Regions from separate parts of the Micromonospora sp. WMMA2032 genome, predicted to be linked through region 3. Evidence: riboswitches for the same ligand, from Rfam matches in the RefSeq annotation. Region 3 holds a riboswitch; each other region holds the start of a gene.
What was found. Region 3 has a riboswitch for cyclic di-AMP ahead of CO540_RS27060 (hypothetical protein). Riboswitches for the same ligand answer to the same signal wherever they lie in the genome.
Positions count from the first base shown of each region.

Region 1: linked by a shared signal. The riboswitch ahead of CO540_RS19365 (NlpC/P60 family protein) and the one ahead of CO540_RS27060 (hypothetical protein) in region 3 are both predicted to bind cyclic di-AMP.
Region 2: linked by a shared signal. The riboswitch ahead of CO540_RS09255 (C39 family peptidase) and the one ahead of CO540_RS27060 (hypothetical protein) in region 3 are both predicted to bind cyclic di-AMP.
Region 4: linked by a shared signal. The riboswitch ahead of CO540_RS03125 (transglycosylase family protein) and the one ahead of CO540_RS27060 (hypothetical protein) in region 3 are both predicted to bind cyclic di-AMP.

Region 1 is NZ_CP024052.1:4,186,750-4,190,361, reverse strand. It holds gene CO540_RS19370 (N-acetylmuramoyl-L-alanine amidase) at 1-1,023, opposite strand, end outside; cyclic di-AMP (ydaO/yuaA leader) riboswitch at 1,244-1,381, shown strand; gene CO540_RS19365 (NlpC/P60 family protein) at 1,395-2,429, shown strand; gene dcd (dCTP deaminase) at 2,502-3,080, opposite strand; gene CO540_RS19355 (pyridoxamine 5'-phosphate oxidase family protein) at 3,159-3,612, shown strand, end outside.
Region 2 is NZ_CP024052.1:2,144,831-2,148,442, reverse strand. It holds gene CO540_RS31190 (hypothetical protein) at 1-295, shown strand, start outside; gene CO540_RS09260 (hypothetical protein) at 445-1,209, shown strand; cyclic di-AMP (ydaO/yuaA leader) riboswitch at 1,517-1,656, shown strand; gene CO540_RS09255 (C39 family peptidase) at 1,866-2,705, shown strand; gene CO540_RS09250 (hypothetical protein) at 2,693-3,316, opposite strand.
Region 3 is NZ_CP024052.1:5,807,536-5,811,147, reverse strand. It holds gene CO540_RS27070 (AAA family ATPase) at 1-504, shown strand, start outside; gene CO540_RS27065 (cation diffusion facilitator family transporter) at 581-1,495, shown strand; cyclic di-AMP (ydaO/yuaA leader) riboswitch at 1,640-1,770, shown strand; gene CO540_RS27060 (hypothetical protein) at 1,775-2,848, shown strand; gene CO540_RS27055 (DUF2269 domain-containing protein) at 2,928-3,428, shown strand; gene CO540_RS27050 (SRPBCC family protein) at 3,430-3,612, opposite strand, start outside.
Region 4 is NZ_CP024052.1:684,074-687,685, forward strand. It holds gene CO540_RS03120 (LLM class flavin-dependent oxidoreductase) at 1-1,534, opposite strand, end outside; cyclic di-AMP (ydaO/yuaA leader) riboswitch at 1,751-1,916, shown strand; gene CO540_RS03125 (transglycosylase family protein) at 1,920-2,543, shown strand; gene CO540_RS03130 (YbaB/EbfC family nucleoid-associated protein) at 2,715-3,164, shown strand; gene CO540_RS03135 (M4 family metallopeptidase) at 3,231-3,612, opposite strand, start outside.

The DNA of each region.
Region 1 (3,612 bases), 1.6 Mb from region 3:
GATGTGCTGGGCGACGTAGCCGTCCACCGAGCGCAGCGTGTAGTGCCAGCCCAGGTAGTCGGCCCGCTTGACCAGGTCGACGCTGGGGCCGAAGTAGCCCTCGGTGTCGTGGATGACGATGTATTCGATCTTCTGCTGCTTCGGCCGGTTGCCCAGGTCGTGGTTGCCGTAGTCGCCCGGGTCGGCGCTGAGCTGCTCGTACGGCGCGGGGATCCACTCACAGGCCAACCGGACCGGGCACTCCAGGCCGTCCGGCCGCTGCGCGTGGCGCAGGCCGAGCCGGGCCAGCCGGGACCGGTCCGGCCGGGCGGTGGTGGCGGCCAGCGTGACCCGCTGCCCGTCGTCGGTGGTCCGGGTCGCGCCCTGGCCGAGCTGGTCGTAGACCTCGTCGGCGAAGGCCGCCGCCGCGTCGGCGGTGTCCGCGCCGGAGTAGCGGGCCACCGCGCCGTACCAGGCCGCCGCGTCGGTGCCGGCGCCGACCGGCCCGCCCAGTGCCTTCTGGTAGGACGCGAGCAGCGCCGCGCCACCGCGGATGTTCGCCGCCGGGTCGGTGCGCAGCGTCTGCGCGTCGAGCCCGGTGAGCGTCGCGGCGGTGTCGATCGTCTGCAGCGAGGCGCGGGGCAGCGGGGTCTCCCGTGCCGGCGCGGCGGCGGTGGCCGGGTCGAGGGTGAGCGGGCGGGAGTCGTCGCCGCGCGGGTCCTCGTCCTCGTCGACGTGGGCGCTGCCCGGGGTGGCGAGGACGTGCGCCGCGTCGGTCAGGTGCATCGGGCCGTAGCCGCCGCTGGTGCTGGGCTGGCCCGGGTGGGTGTCCCAGCGGGACTCCAGATAGGAGACGCCGAGCAGCACGTTCTGCGGCACGCCGTACTCGGTGGCCGCGGCGGCGTACTGCTGCTGCCGGTCGGTGGCGGGTCCGGCCGTCTCCGGCGCGGCGGTCACCGGGCCGGTGACGGCCAGCGCGGTGGCGGTCGCCACGGCGGCGGCCAGCAGTATCCGTCCGCCCGACGGCGGGGTGGAGAGGTGCATCGAACCTCCTGGACAGGGATGGGGGTCACTGCGTCCCCACCCTCACTCCGCAGACCCGCGAGGGTCAATACCTTTCCAGCAGGTAATCCTTAATGAAAGAAAACTTCACCCAGGTGTCGGTACGGAGTGTCACGGCGTCCCGAGTTGCGGATCGATAACGACGGCTCCTACTCTGGTGAATCGTCGGCCGCCAGTCTCACCGTCCAACCCGGTCGGTGACGGTCCGACACCGCCGAGTCGCCCACGGGCGAGCCGGGGAACCAGGTACCTGGGGTGAATCCGCAGCGGAGCTGCGGTAGGGCGGCTCCCTTCCCGTCCGAATCCGTCAGCTAACCCGGTAGGCGGTCAGGAAGAAGGAGTACGGACGCCCGGTGGCACTCCATGCCCCGCGGCCGTCGTCGAGCCGGTCGATCGACCGGCACGTCGTCGCGCCGCGTTCCCGCTGGTCCCGCTTCACCACCGCCCTCGCCGCCCTGGTCGGCACCGCCGTCGTCCTGACCGGCGGCGCCACGGCGGCCCACGCCGAACCCTCGGTCGCCGAGATCGAGGCCCAGATCGACCGCGACTGGAACAAGCTCGAACCGGTCATCGAACAGGTCAACGCCGTACGCGAGCAGCTCGCGGTGCGGCGCAAGCAGGCCGACGCGCTCGGCCGGCAGATCGCCCCGCTGCAGGCCCGGGTGGACGCGGCGCTCGGCCAGGTCGGCGGGCTCGCCGCCGACGCGTACAAGGGCGACAACCTCTCCACCGTCAACGCCCTGCTGGGCAGCCGCTCGCCGGGCGACCTGGTCAGCGGCCTGGAGCTGCTCGACCGCTTCGCGCACCACCAGCAGGAGCAGGTGCGTGCCGTCGCCGAACTGCGCGACGAGCTGGCCGCCAAGAAGCGGCCGCTGGACCAGATGGTCGCCGACCTGAGCCGCACCGAGGCGCAGCTCGCGACGAAGAAGAAGCAGATCGACGGCGAGATCGCCCGACTGCAGAAGCTACGTCTAAAGGTCTACGGCAACGGCGGCGGCGGCCCGCTGCGCCCGGCGCCCTGCCCGTCCGGCTACCCCGGCGGCGCGGCCGGGGTCGCGGTCAAGTTCGCCTGCGCCCAGATCGGCAAGATCTACGTCTGGGGGGCCGCCGGCCCGGACCACTTCGACTGCTCCGGCCTGACCATGGCCGCCTGGGCCAAGGCCGGGGTCTCGCTGCCGCACAACGCCCGGCAGCAGCACGACGTGACGAAGCGGGTCAGCCGGTCCGAGCTGCGCGCCGGTGACCTGGTCTTCTACTACGGCGACCTGCACCACGTGGGGATGTACGTGGGCGACGGCTGGGTGGTGCACGCCTCCCAGTCCGGCAAGCCGATCACCATGAAGCGCGTCGACGACGGCGACATCAACAGCTACGGCCGCCCCGCCTGAGGTGTAAGGAAGGGCCCCCTCTTAACGCATTCTGCATAGGAGGGGGCCCCTCTTAACAAGCGGCGCTCGGCGTCAGCGGGTCGGCCAGGTGCGCCAGCTCTGCCAGGACCGGCTCGGCGTCGGGCCGCGCTGGCCCTGGTAACGCGATCCGTAGACGGCCGAGCCGTACGGGTGCTCGGCCGGCGAGGAGAGCCGGAAGATGCAGAGCTGACCGATCTTCATCCCCGGCCAGAGCGTGATCGGCAGGTTCGCCACGTTGGACAGCTCCAGCGTGACGTGGCCGGAGAAGCCCGGGTCGATGAAGCCGGCGGTGGAGTGGGTCAGCAGGCCGAGTCGGCCCAGACTGGACTTGCCCTCCAGCCGCCCGGCGAGCTGGTCGCCCAGCGAGATGACCTCCAGCGTGGAGGCGAGCACGAACTCGCCCGGGTGCAGCACGAAGGGCTGGCCCTCCGGCACCTCCACCATCGACGTCAGGTCGTCCTGCTGCACCGACGGGTCGATGTGGGTGTAGAGATGGTTGTTGAAGACCCGGAACAACCGGTCCAGGCGTACGTCGATGCTGGACGGCTGCACCAGCGTGGGCTCGAAGGGCTCCAGCGCGAGCGTGCCCGACTTGATCTCGGAGACCAGGTCGCGGTCGGAGAGCAGCATCGGAACACCATAGCGACCGGTACGGGTGACCTGCGTGTCGCACTACTTCTTCGTACACGTGTTCGATAGAATGTCCGCATGGCTTCCTGGTCCGAATTCGCCGCCGACGAGCCCCGCCTCGCCGACGAGATCCGCCTTCTGATGCAGCAGTACGGGCCGGGCTTCGGCTACCTCGCCACGGTCCGCGCCGACGGCGGCCCCCGGGTGCACCCGGTCTCCCCGGTGATCACCGCCGACGGGCTCTGGTGCTTCGTCATCGACTCCCCGAAGCGCCGCGACCTCGAGCGGGACGGCCGCTACGCGCTGCACTCCTTCCCGCCGGAGGAGAGCGACGACGAGGCCTACGTGGCGGGCCGGGCCCGTCCGGTGACCGATCCGGCCACGGTGGCCCGACTGGCCCGGGTCGCCCGGGCGGCGCCGCAGGGTGACTGGCGGCTGTTCGAGTTCACCGTCGACGTGGCGATGCTGACCCGGCGCGACCCGGTGGCCCAGCCGGGCGCCGGCCGGCCGCAGATGCGGGTCTGGCTCGACC
Region 2 (3,612 bases), 2.8 Mb from region 3:
CAGCCTGGCCGTGGTCGTCGCCTGCTCGCTCGGCGCCACGACGCTGCCCGCCGGGGTCGCCACGGCCGCCCCGGCGCCGGCCGGTCCGGCCGTCGGTCTGACGTCGCGTACCCCGACGGGCACGCCGGTCGCCGCGCGGCCGGAGCGTGTCGACGTCGCCGAGCGGCCGGCCCCCTCCACCGGCGTCCCGGAGCCCGCGCCCCGGCACGCGGTCGCGCGGCCCGGCCACCGGGAGCCGGTCCCGGCCGGTCGGCACCCGGCGCCGGTCGGCCCCCGGGCCCCGCCCGCCCGCTGACCACACGGGCCGTCCCCGGCCCGTCCCCGCACCCACCGAACCTCACCCCGCACCCGCCTCGGCGGCCCGGCGGCGCCCGTTCCGCGGCCGCGCCCCGCCCCGACCGGCGTGCGACCTTCCCGCCACGTCTTCTCCGTGAGGTGCCGACCATGTCGCAGACCGTTCTCCACCACTTCCTCACCGCCGTCCCCGAGGCCGCCGCGATCTGGTCGGCCCTGCTCGTGCTCGCCCTCGGCCTGCTCGCCGTGCTCGTCGCCCGTCCCGACCGCGACGGCGCGGCGGACCTCGAACCCGATCCGGTCGACGCGGAGGCGCTGCACCGGGCGGACCTTGCCCGCTACGCCGACGAGGTGGCGGTGGCCGCCACCGGAGCCGCCCAGACCGCCCGCCGACGACGCGAGCGGTGGCTGGCCGTCCAGGACGAGGCGAAGCGGGCCTGGGTGGCCTTCGACGAGGCGGAGGCGGCCGCCCGCCGCCTGGCCGGCGCCGCCGCGCTGCCCGCGCCGCGCACGCCACACACCCCGTCCGAGTACGCGGCGCGGGAGCGCTGGCTGCACCACGCCGCCATGGCGGCGCACTGGCGGGGTGACCTGACCGCCCGGCAGCTCGCGGACGTGCTGGCCCACCGCAACGGGTGGGACCCGCGTCGCCATCCGGCCGAGCAGGAGATCGTGCTGGCCCGGACGATCCGTGACGGCCGACGGGCGGCCTGGGAGGCGGCCGCCGAGCGGGAGCGACAGGCCTGGCGGGACGCGGAACTGGCCGCCGACGCGGCGCGGACGCTGGCCGCCGAGACCTACGCGGCGGCCGCTGCGGTGCGGCCGTCGCCCGCCCCCCGCGCTGCGTCGGCCACCCGCGTCCGGGTGCCCACCGTCGTGCGCGGCGCCCGCTGGCGGCCGGCCCGGGTCGGCTGAGTGGCGGTCTCCGCCGAATCGTTACCCGAATGCGGTGAGCCCGCTCACGTGCGGCCCGGAAACGGGCGCTCGGCGCACAACCGGTCAGCCGACCCGACAATTGCGGGGCGTCGGCCGGTCGAATGCCCGCTTTTCGCCTTCAGATGTCGGCTCGAACCCTTGTCCCCATTGAGTGAAGTCAGTAACCGGCTGTTCCGATATCCGTAGTCGCGGACGACGTTTCCGCAGGTGGGAGCGCTTGGCTTGAGGCGTACCCACCGGTAGTGTCGGCGCGTCCGGTGCGGTTTCCGATCGCAGACGGCGACGCCGCACCGACCCGCCTAATCGTGCATACGAACCGGGGACCCACAGCAACACCGGGGTGAATCCGCGAGCCACGGCCCGCGGTAGGGCGTACTTCCCGCCCGAATCCGTCAGCTAACCCGGTCGGCGGCCACGGAAGGAGTTCCATTCCTCGTGCGAACCACCCCCCGATCGTCCCCCCACCTCCACGGCCCGGTGGTGCCGGCGCTCGCCTGACGGCGACGCCCACCCGATCCCCCGTGTGCGCCCGGCTGTCCGGGCGCTCCGTCCCGCGGCCGTCCCGCCCCGTCGAACGCGCGTGAGGTCCTCCGCGCGTGGGGCCGGCGTGTGCCGCTCACGCCCTGGAGGAACCCGTGAAGCACCACCTGAAGCGTCAGCTGCGGCGTCTCGCCACCGAGCGCCCGTACCAGATCATCGCCGGTTCGGCCGCCGCCCTCGTGTTGGCCGGCGGCACCGGTGTCGCCCTCGCCGCCACCGACGACACCCCGTCCCGGTCGGAGAACACCGTCGCGGTCGCCGAACTCGGCTCCCGCCTCGGCGAGGCCGCCAGCCGCGGCGAGGCCCGCATCGCCGTCCCGTCGCCGAGCGCCTCGCCCAGCGCCGCACCCACCGCCTCGCCCTCGGCGAAGCCGGCGGCCAAGGCCACCACTGACCCGGACACCAAGCCGAAGCCCAAGCCGAAGCCGCCGGCGAGCAAGGTGCTCGACTACGACTACCAGGCGCAGACCACCTACTACTACTGCGGCCCGGCCGCGGTGCGCAACGCGCTCAGCGCCACCGGCATCGAGCGGAGCCAGGACACGCTCGCCCTCGCCCTCGGCACCACCGAGATGGGCACCAACTCGGCCGAGGACACCACCCGTGTGCTCAACCAGCAGGTCAAGGGCAACCCGTACCGGACCCGCATGATCCCGGGCGCGGCCACCCCGGCCCAGATGGACCGGCTTCAGGCCGACGTGGTCACGGCGGTCAGCAACGGCCGCGCGGTCGTCGCCAACGTCGCCGGCGACGCCACCGACACCAACGGCGGCTGGCACTCGTTCCCGGGCGGCCACTACATCGCGGTGGTCGGCTACAAGAACGACGGCCGGACCGTCCGGATCGCCGACTCGGCCGACCCGTCGCTGCCCTCGTACTGGGTCACCACCATCGACCTGGCGAACTGGATGGCGACGCGCGGCTACTCCGCCTGACGCCTCTCGCTACACGCGAAGGCCGGCACCCCGTGTTCGGGGTGCCGGCCTTCAGTCTTACTTGGTCCACAGTGCTGGGCCACGATGTCGGTGGCCTGCTTCTCCCACTGCGCGTACGCGTCGGGGTAGGCGGAGACCTGGACGGTCTGCGCGGCCTCGGTCAGCGGCATCTTCTCCCAGCCGTCGACCTGCTTCAGGCCCTTGAGGAACGCCAGGGTCGAGTACTCGGGGTCGGTGATCTGCTCCGGCGTGCCCCAACCACTCGACGGGCGCTGCTGGAACAGGCCCAGCGAGTCGTGGTCATTCTTGTCGCCGAGGTGCCCGAGGTTCTCCAGCTTCGACTCCTGCAGGGCGGTGGCGATCGAGATGACCGCGGCCCGCTCGGGCAGGCCGGCCTTCTTCGTCGCGGCGATGATCGCCTTGGCGTTGGCCAGCTGCTCGTCGTTCAGCGTGATGGTCGACTGCTCACCCTGCACGGACGCGACCGCGACGGGCTTGCCGGCGGCGGCATGGGCGGTGTCGGCGTGGGCGGCGACCGGACCGGCGAACACACCACCGGTGAAGGCCAGACCAGCAACACCCAGGATGCTCTTGCGCAGGATCGTGTTCATGAGGGGGCTCCATTCGGGGGTCAACACACCCGGGGGGGGTGTGGGCACCGTCAGGCGCTCAAGAAGTCTTGGGGGGGGACCCGGCACGCTCGTGGAGCCTGGGGGTCAGCTCACGGGGCCGGGGATGTCCGGTTGGCTCGCGGGGCGGGGGCCTCGTCGCGGCGCCGGGATGATGTGTAACGACCGGCGGCCTGCCGTCATTCCCCGGGGGCGGGGCGGCGGCTCAGGGGTTCGCTGCCTGCTCGGTCGTTCACCCGTCTACAGCGCCGCCGACCCACCGCCGATTCCGCGTCCAG
Region 3 (3,612 bases):
GACCCGCAGGAGCTGGACCGGGCCCGCGACCAGGCGCTGGGCCGGCGTAAGCGGCACCGCTACGAGCTGACCACCAACTACCGCAACTCGGCGGAGATCTTCGCGGTGGCGGCGGCGGAGATCCGCCGGCTGTATCCGGACCTGACGCTGCCCGACGCGGTGCGTTCCACCGGCGTGCCGCCGGTCGAGCGTACGGTGCCCGCCGCCGAGCTGCCGGCGAGCACCGTCGAGGCGGCCCGGGTCCTGCTGGGCGAGGTGGAGGGCACCGTCGGCGTGATCACGCCGGTGCCGCGCCGGGACGAGGTGGCCGGCTGGCTGGACGGCCTCGGCGCCGGCCGGCTCCAGGTCGTGACCAGCCTGCAGGCCAAGGGCATGGAGTACGACGGCGTGGTGCTGGTCGCGCCGAGCGAGATCCGGGCCGACCCCGGCTCGGGGGTGCGCACGCTCTACGTCGCGTTGTCCCGGGCCACCCAGCGCCTCACCACGCTCGACCCGACCGGGTGATCCACCCTCACTTGCACACATAGCGATGTGAACATACATTGGGCCTGGCCGGGGTGCGGGAGGGAAGGGTGTGTGCGTGGGCGCAGGTCATGACCACAGCGGTGCGGTGACCAACGCGGCGCACCGCCACCGGGGCCGGCTCTGGGCGGCGTTCGCGCTGCTCACCGCCCTCATGCTGGTCGAGGCGGTGGCCGCCTTCGCGACCGGTTCGCTCGCGCTGCTCTCCGACGCCGGGCACATGTTCACCGACGTGCTCGGCATCGGCATGGCGCTGGCCGCGATCACCGCCACCCGGCGCGCCACCACCGATCCGCAGCGCACGTTCGGCCTCTACCGGCTGGAGGTCCTCGCGGCGCTGGCGAACGCGGTGCTGCTCGGCGCGGTCGCGGTCTACGTCCTGGTCGAGGCGGTACGCCGGTTCGGCGACCCGCCGGAGGTGCTGGCCGGCCCGATGCTCGTGGTGGCGGTGCTCGGCCTGCTCGCCAACGTCGGCGCCTTCGCGCTGCTGCGCTCCGGGGCGCAGGAGAGCATCAACCTGCGCGGCGCGTACCTGGAGGTGCTCGGCGACCTGCTCGGCTCGCTCGGGGTGATCGGCGCCGCGCTGGTCATCGCGGTCACCGACTGGTGGTGGGCCGATCCGCTGGTGGCCGTGGCGATCGGTCTGTTCATCCTGCCCCGCACCTGGCGGCTCGGCCGGGCGGCGGTGCGCATCCTGGTGCAGGCCGCGCCGGAACACCTCCAGGTGACCGCGGTGCACGACCGACTGGCCGCCGTGCCGGGCGTTGCGGAGGTGCACGACCTGCACGTCTGGACGCTGACCTCGGGCATGGAGGTGGCCTCGGCGCACCTGACCACCGATCCCGGCGCCGAGGTCGCCACCGTGCTGGCCGCCGCCCGGGCCGCCCTGCACGAGGACTTCTCGATCGATCACGCCACGTTGCAGATCGAACCCGGAGCGTCGGCCGGAGCGTGCGGCCCGACCGAGTGGTAATTAGGGCAAACTTAAATCTCGGCCGCTATTGTGGCGTAATGCCGGCTTTGCCGGGATCACCGCTCCGGGCCACGGAGCCGACCCCGGGCAACGCCGGTAGGCTCGGTCGCGGCCACACCGCGGGGCGCCACCCCGGCGCCGGTGGAGCGGCCGTCGCCTAATCGCCCGCAGGGCGAGCCGGGGAACCACGTACGTGGGGTGCATCCGCGTCAGCGGTAGGGATCTTCCGTCCCGAACCCGTCAGCTAACCCGGTCGGCGGTTGACGGAAGGACATGTGAATGCCCCCAGTGGCACCTGTACGACGGACGGCCGCCCGGATGGCGGCCCTGCTCGTCGCGATGCTGACCCTCGGCGTCGTGACCGTGCCGGCCTCCCCCGCCGCGGCGACGTGGTCGGCCTCCCCGACCGGCCTGCGCGCCGCCCCCGGCGGTGACGACGAGGGCGGCACGCCGGAACTGCGCGCCCAGCTCGACGCGGCCAGCAAGGGCTGGCTGGAGGCCAAGGCCGCGCTGAGCCGGTCGGTGGCCCGGCAGAAGCAGCTCACCGAGCGACTCGACGCGGTCGGCGCCGAACTGGCCGTACGCGACGCCAAGGTCGGCGAGATCGCCGAGGTGGCCTACCGCACCGGCCGGATGGGCACCGCCGCGGCCCTGCTCGGCAGCAGCAGCCCGGAGGGCTTCATGGACCGGGCGGCCGCGCTGGAGCAGGTCGCCGCGCACGAGGACCGGACGCTGCGCGACCTCATCACCACCCGGGACGAGGCGACCCGGACCCGCGCCGCGCTCGACGGCGAGATCCGGGAGCAGCGCAAGCAGGTCACGGTGATGGCCAAGCGCAAGCAGCAAGCCGAGCGAGCGCTGGAGGTGGCGAACGACCGGCCGTCCGCCGGCAGCGGCGGCGTCCGGGGCACCTCGACGGCGAACGCGACGCCGGCCAAGCGCAACTCCGACGGCTCCTGGCCGGCGGAGTCGTGCAGCGTCAACGACCCGACGCCGGCCGACGGCTGCATCACCCCGCGCACCCTGCACGCGCTGCAACAGGCCAAGGCGGCCGGCTTCACCCGGTACGTCTCCTGCCACCGGCCCAGCGGGTCCGGCGAGCACCCGAAGGGACGCGCCTGCGACTTCGCCGCCCAGAAGGACGGCTTCGGCGGGGTGGCCAGCGGCGGCGACAAGACGTACGGCAACAACCTGGCCGCGTACTTCGTGCGCAACGCCGACCCGCTCGCCGTGCTCTACGTGATCTGGTTCAAGCAGATCTGGCTGCCCAGCAGCGGCTGGAAGTCGTACAGCGGCGGCAACGGCGACCCGTCCAGCGACCACACCAACCACGTGCACCTGTCGGTCTACTGAGCACTACGCTCCCCGACGTACCCCGGGTGTCGTCGCGCGGCCCACGACGCGGGCCGCGCGACGGCCGACGATCGGTGGCATGAGACGACTCTCCCCCGCCGGACGCAAGGCGCTGCTCACCGCGCACCTGGTCACCTCGCTCGGCTGGCTCGGCGCCGACCTGGGGCTGCTCGCGCTCGGCGTGGCCGGGCTGCGCGGCGCCGACCCGGAGGTCGTCTACCCCGCGGCGGCGTTGCTGGTCACCTGGCTGTTCGCGCCGCTGAGCGTCGCGGTCTGGCTGATCGGGGTGACCAGCGCGCTGCTCACCCCGTGGGGGCTGCTGCGGTGGCGGTGGGTGCTGGTGAAGTTCGTGCTCACCACCGTGATGCTCGGGCTGGTGCTGCTCCTGCTGACGCCCCGGGTCCGGCACCTCGGCGCGCTGGCCGGCGCGGCCGACGCGCACCTGCGGATCGACCTGGTGGTGCCGCCCGCCGTCTCCACCACGCTGCTGCTCGTGGCCACCGTGCTGTCCACCTGGAAGCCGTGGGGGCGGCTGCGCCCGCCCGCCCGCCGGCCGGTCCCGGCGGGGCGGGCCGGCTGAGTCAGGCCGGCCGGCCCTCCAGGGTCGCGCCCAGACGGGCCGCGAGGCCCAGGTGGGCGGCGCGGGCCTGGCGGAACGCGTAGCCGAACAGCGGGGCCGGCGCGGTGAGAGTGATCTCCACGTCGATCCGCACCACGCCGTCGGGCTCGTCGCGCAGCCGGGTGTGGTTGCGGACCGTCGTCGC
Region 4 (3,612 bases), 1.4 Mb from region 3:
GGGCCAGCGGCTCGACGATCTGGTGCTCCTCGTACGACAGATGGGACAGCAGCGTGTCGGTGAGCAGGTCCACCGCCTCCTGGAGCCCGGTGAAGTCACCCGGCCGGCCGATCAGCTCCACCAGCGCCCGGTCGACACCCTCCACCACGCCGTGGATCACCACGTGCTCCTCCTCCAGCCGGTCCAGCACCGCCGCCAGCCCGGCGTCGGCGCGGCGCAGGTGCGGGAAGACCGAGGCGTCCTCCAGGCCGTGGTGCTGGGTCACCACGGTGCAGTACGCCGCGCAGTACGCGCCCAGCGTCCAGTTGTTCTGCCGCAGGGTCATCTCGTTCAGCGCGGCCCGCGCCCCGCCCGGCGAGACCGCGCCCCGGGTGACCTGTTCCAGCAGGTCCCGCACCTGGGCCAGCTCCCGGCGCAGGTGGTCGTGCACGTCCACCAGATGTTGCCCCGCGGCCTGCGCGTGGGCCGGGTAGACGTGCCCGGCCGGCGCCGGCGGGGCGGTCGGACGGGTCGACTCGTCCCAGAGGCGGCGGGCGCTCAGGCGTACCCCCGGGTCGGGCGTGGGGGTGACCGCGAGGGTGGTCGGGACGCCGCCGGCGGCCTGCTCCCGCGCCACGGCGCGGGCGCCGCTGCCCGGCGTGGTGCGCTCGGCCGCGACCAGCTCCCGGACCGCCGGCGCCACCTCCTGGGCGAAGAGCTGGATGGCGCGCGGCTCGTCACTGCCCAGGACGAAGGTGGTGATGCCGTGCTCCAGGGTCAGCCCGGCCAGGTCCTCCACCCACCGCCGCGGCGGCCCGGCCAGGAACCCCGTGGACGCGCGGGTGAAACTGCCGGTCACGTTGAGCATCCGGCGGATCTCGCCGGGGTCCCGCCCGGCGGCCCGCGCGCCCTCGTCGACCAGCGCGTTGAGCGCGGGCAGCTCGTCGGGCCCCTTCGGCAGGTAGGCCAGCGACGGCAGCCAGCCGTCCGCGGCGCGACCGACCAGGCGCAGCATGCGCGGCTTGTACGCGCCCACCCAGATGCCCACCGGATGGGCCGGCGCCGGTCCGCGCTTCGCGCCGACCACCCGGTAGTGCTCCCCGGCGACGCGGATCATCCCGCGTCGGTCGGTGCCCCAGACCTCCCGGATGACCTGGATCGCCTCGTCGAGCGCGTCGACCGCCGCGCCGGGGGAGAGTCGCCGCCCGCCGGCCGCCTCGATCGCGTCCCAGAACGCGCCCGCGCCCAACCCCAGCTCGACCCGGCCGCCGGTGAGCAGGTCCAGGCTGGCCACGCTGCGGGCGAGCACCACCGGTTGGCGCAGCGGCAGGTTGAGCACGTTGCCGGCCAGTCCGATCCGGTCGGTGGCGGCGGCCACGTACGACATCAGCGTCCACGTGTCCAGGAAACCCGGCTGGTAGGGGTGGTCCTGGAAGGTGACCAGGTCCAGCCCGACCTGCTCGCAGAGCGAGGCGAGGGCCACCACCTGGTCCGGCCGTCCGGCGGTGGGGGTGAGGAAGCCGCCGAAGGCCAGCTCGTGTCCGTGCTCGGTCATCCGTGCCGCTCCTCGTGCGATCTTGCCGGTCCCGCCCACGGTAGCCCGGGGCCGGGGCGTCCGGGCGGGGCGTCCGGATCCGGCCCGGACGTCCCGCTACCACGTCGCCGCGTGCCGCGTGCCCGGTCGCCCGCCTGGGTGACGAACATCCCAAGAAGTGGGCGATCGCCCGGATTCGTCCTTAGCGTCGGTGGCGTCCGCAGTCGTGGACACCACGGGCCGGTAACGCCTAATCCCGCCGCCGGCCCGGCGGTAACCGAACCTCGGCGGGAGCGGGGGACCCAACGTTCCTCGGTGCACGTCACCTCGGGGTGAAGCCGCCAGCGGCGGCCGGGCTCCTCGGCCCGAACCCGACAGCTCACCTCGTCGGCGTGGAGGAATCCCCATGGCAACTGCATACGCAGCCCGTCGTACCGCCGTCGGTGTGGTCCTGGCCGGCGCCGCGGTCCTGTTCGCTCCGGCCGTCCCGGCGAGCGCCTCCGGTGTCAACTGGGACGCCGTCGCGCGGTGCGAGTCCGGCGGCAACTGGCACATCAACACCGGCAACGGCTACTACGGCGGGCTCCAGTTCTCGCGCGGCACCTGGAGCGGCCACGGCGGGAAGAAGTACGCCGCCCGGGCGGACCTGGCCAGCCGGTCGGAGCAGATCGCCGTCGCCGAGCGGGTCCTGGACGGGCAGGGCATCGGCGCCTGGCCGGTCTGTGGCCGCAAGGGCGGATCGGGCTCGTCCCCGAAGAAGGCGGCCGACCGTGCCGCGCCGAGGAAGGCGGACCGTCCCGCGCCGAGGAAGGCCACCGACCGGCCCACCACGACGAGGTCCACTGTGGGCCGACCGGCCGGGCGGGGCGGCGCCGGCACCTACCGGGTGCGCTCCGGCGACACGCTCTCCGGCATCGCCGTCGCGGCGCACGTCGCCGGGGGTTGGCGGGCGCTGCACGAGCGCAACCGCGCTGTCGTCGGCGACGATCCGGGCCTGATCTTCCCGGGTCAGCGACTGCGCCTGCGCTGAGCCGCCGAACGCCCGGCCGGGGCTCCGGCCGGGCGTTCGCGGTCGCGCGACACGCCGGACGCGCGGCGCCCGACCTGCTCGCTTGCGGGCGGGGCCGGCCGGTGACCGTGCTCCGTCGGTGCCGGTTGCTATGGTCACGATGCTCGGCTAAGACGTGAAGAAAGCGCGGATATGACCATCGACCCGTTCTCGGCCGCCGCGAGCCTCGACGAGCTCCTGAGCCGGACGCAGCAGGCGCTCGCGGCGATGCGGTCCCGGGCCGGCGTGCACCCCGACGGCGAGCCGGGCGAGTTGCTCCGGGCCGAGGGCGCCGCGGCCGACGGCCGCGTCCGGGCGGTCGCCGTCCAGGGTGGCCGACTGGACTCGGTCGCCGTCGACCCGGACCTGGCCGGCGAGCCGCTGGAGGTCCTCTGCGGACACGTCGTCGCCGCCGTCAACGCCGCGCTGGCCGAGCTGGACGCCCGGGTCAGCGACTCGGCCCGGGCCGACGCCGACGCCCTGGCGGCCCGCCTCGGCGGCCTGCCCGACCAGGCGGAGCTGTTCAGCCGCGCGATGCACGAGGTGGCCGCGCGGATCCCACGTGACCGGGGCGCCGCGTCCCGGGCCGGCCGCCCGGCCTGACCGGCCTGCCGACGCGACGAAGCGGCCGGCCGCCCGGAGGACGACGACCGGCCGCTCGCCCTACGGTCAGCTCAGGGTGACCGCGGTGTCGTCGACGACGAAGGACGTCTGCAGGGAGCTGTCCTCCACGCCGCTGAACGAGATGGTCGCCGTGGTGCCGGCCAGCGACGAGACGTCGAAGGATCGCTGCACGTAGCCGGTGGCCTTGTTCAGGTTGGAGTAGGTCGCCAGCGTGGTGCTGCCGGCCTTGACGGTGAGCTTGTCGTACGCGGTGGTCGTGGTCGACTCCGCGCTGTCGATGTGCAGCCAGAAGCTCAGCGTCGCGCGGCAGCCGGCCGGAACGGTCACCGACTGGCTCAGGGTGTCGGTGTGCGACGAGCCGTAGCCGTCGAGCCACGCCTTGTACGAGCCGCCGTGCGCGGCCTGGCCGCTGTCCGTGGTGATGACG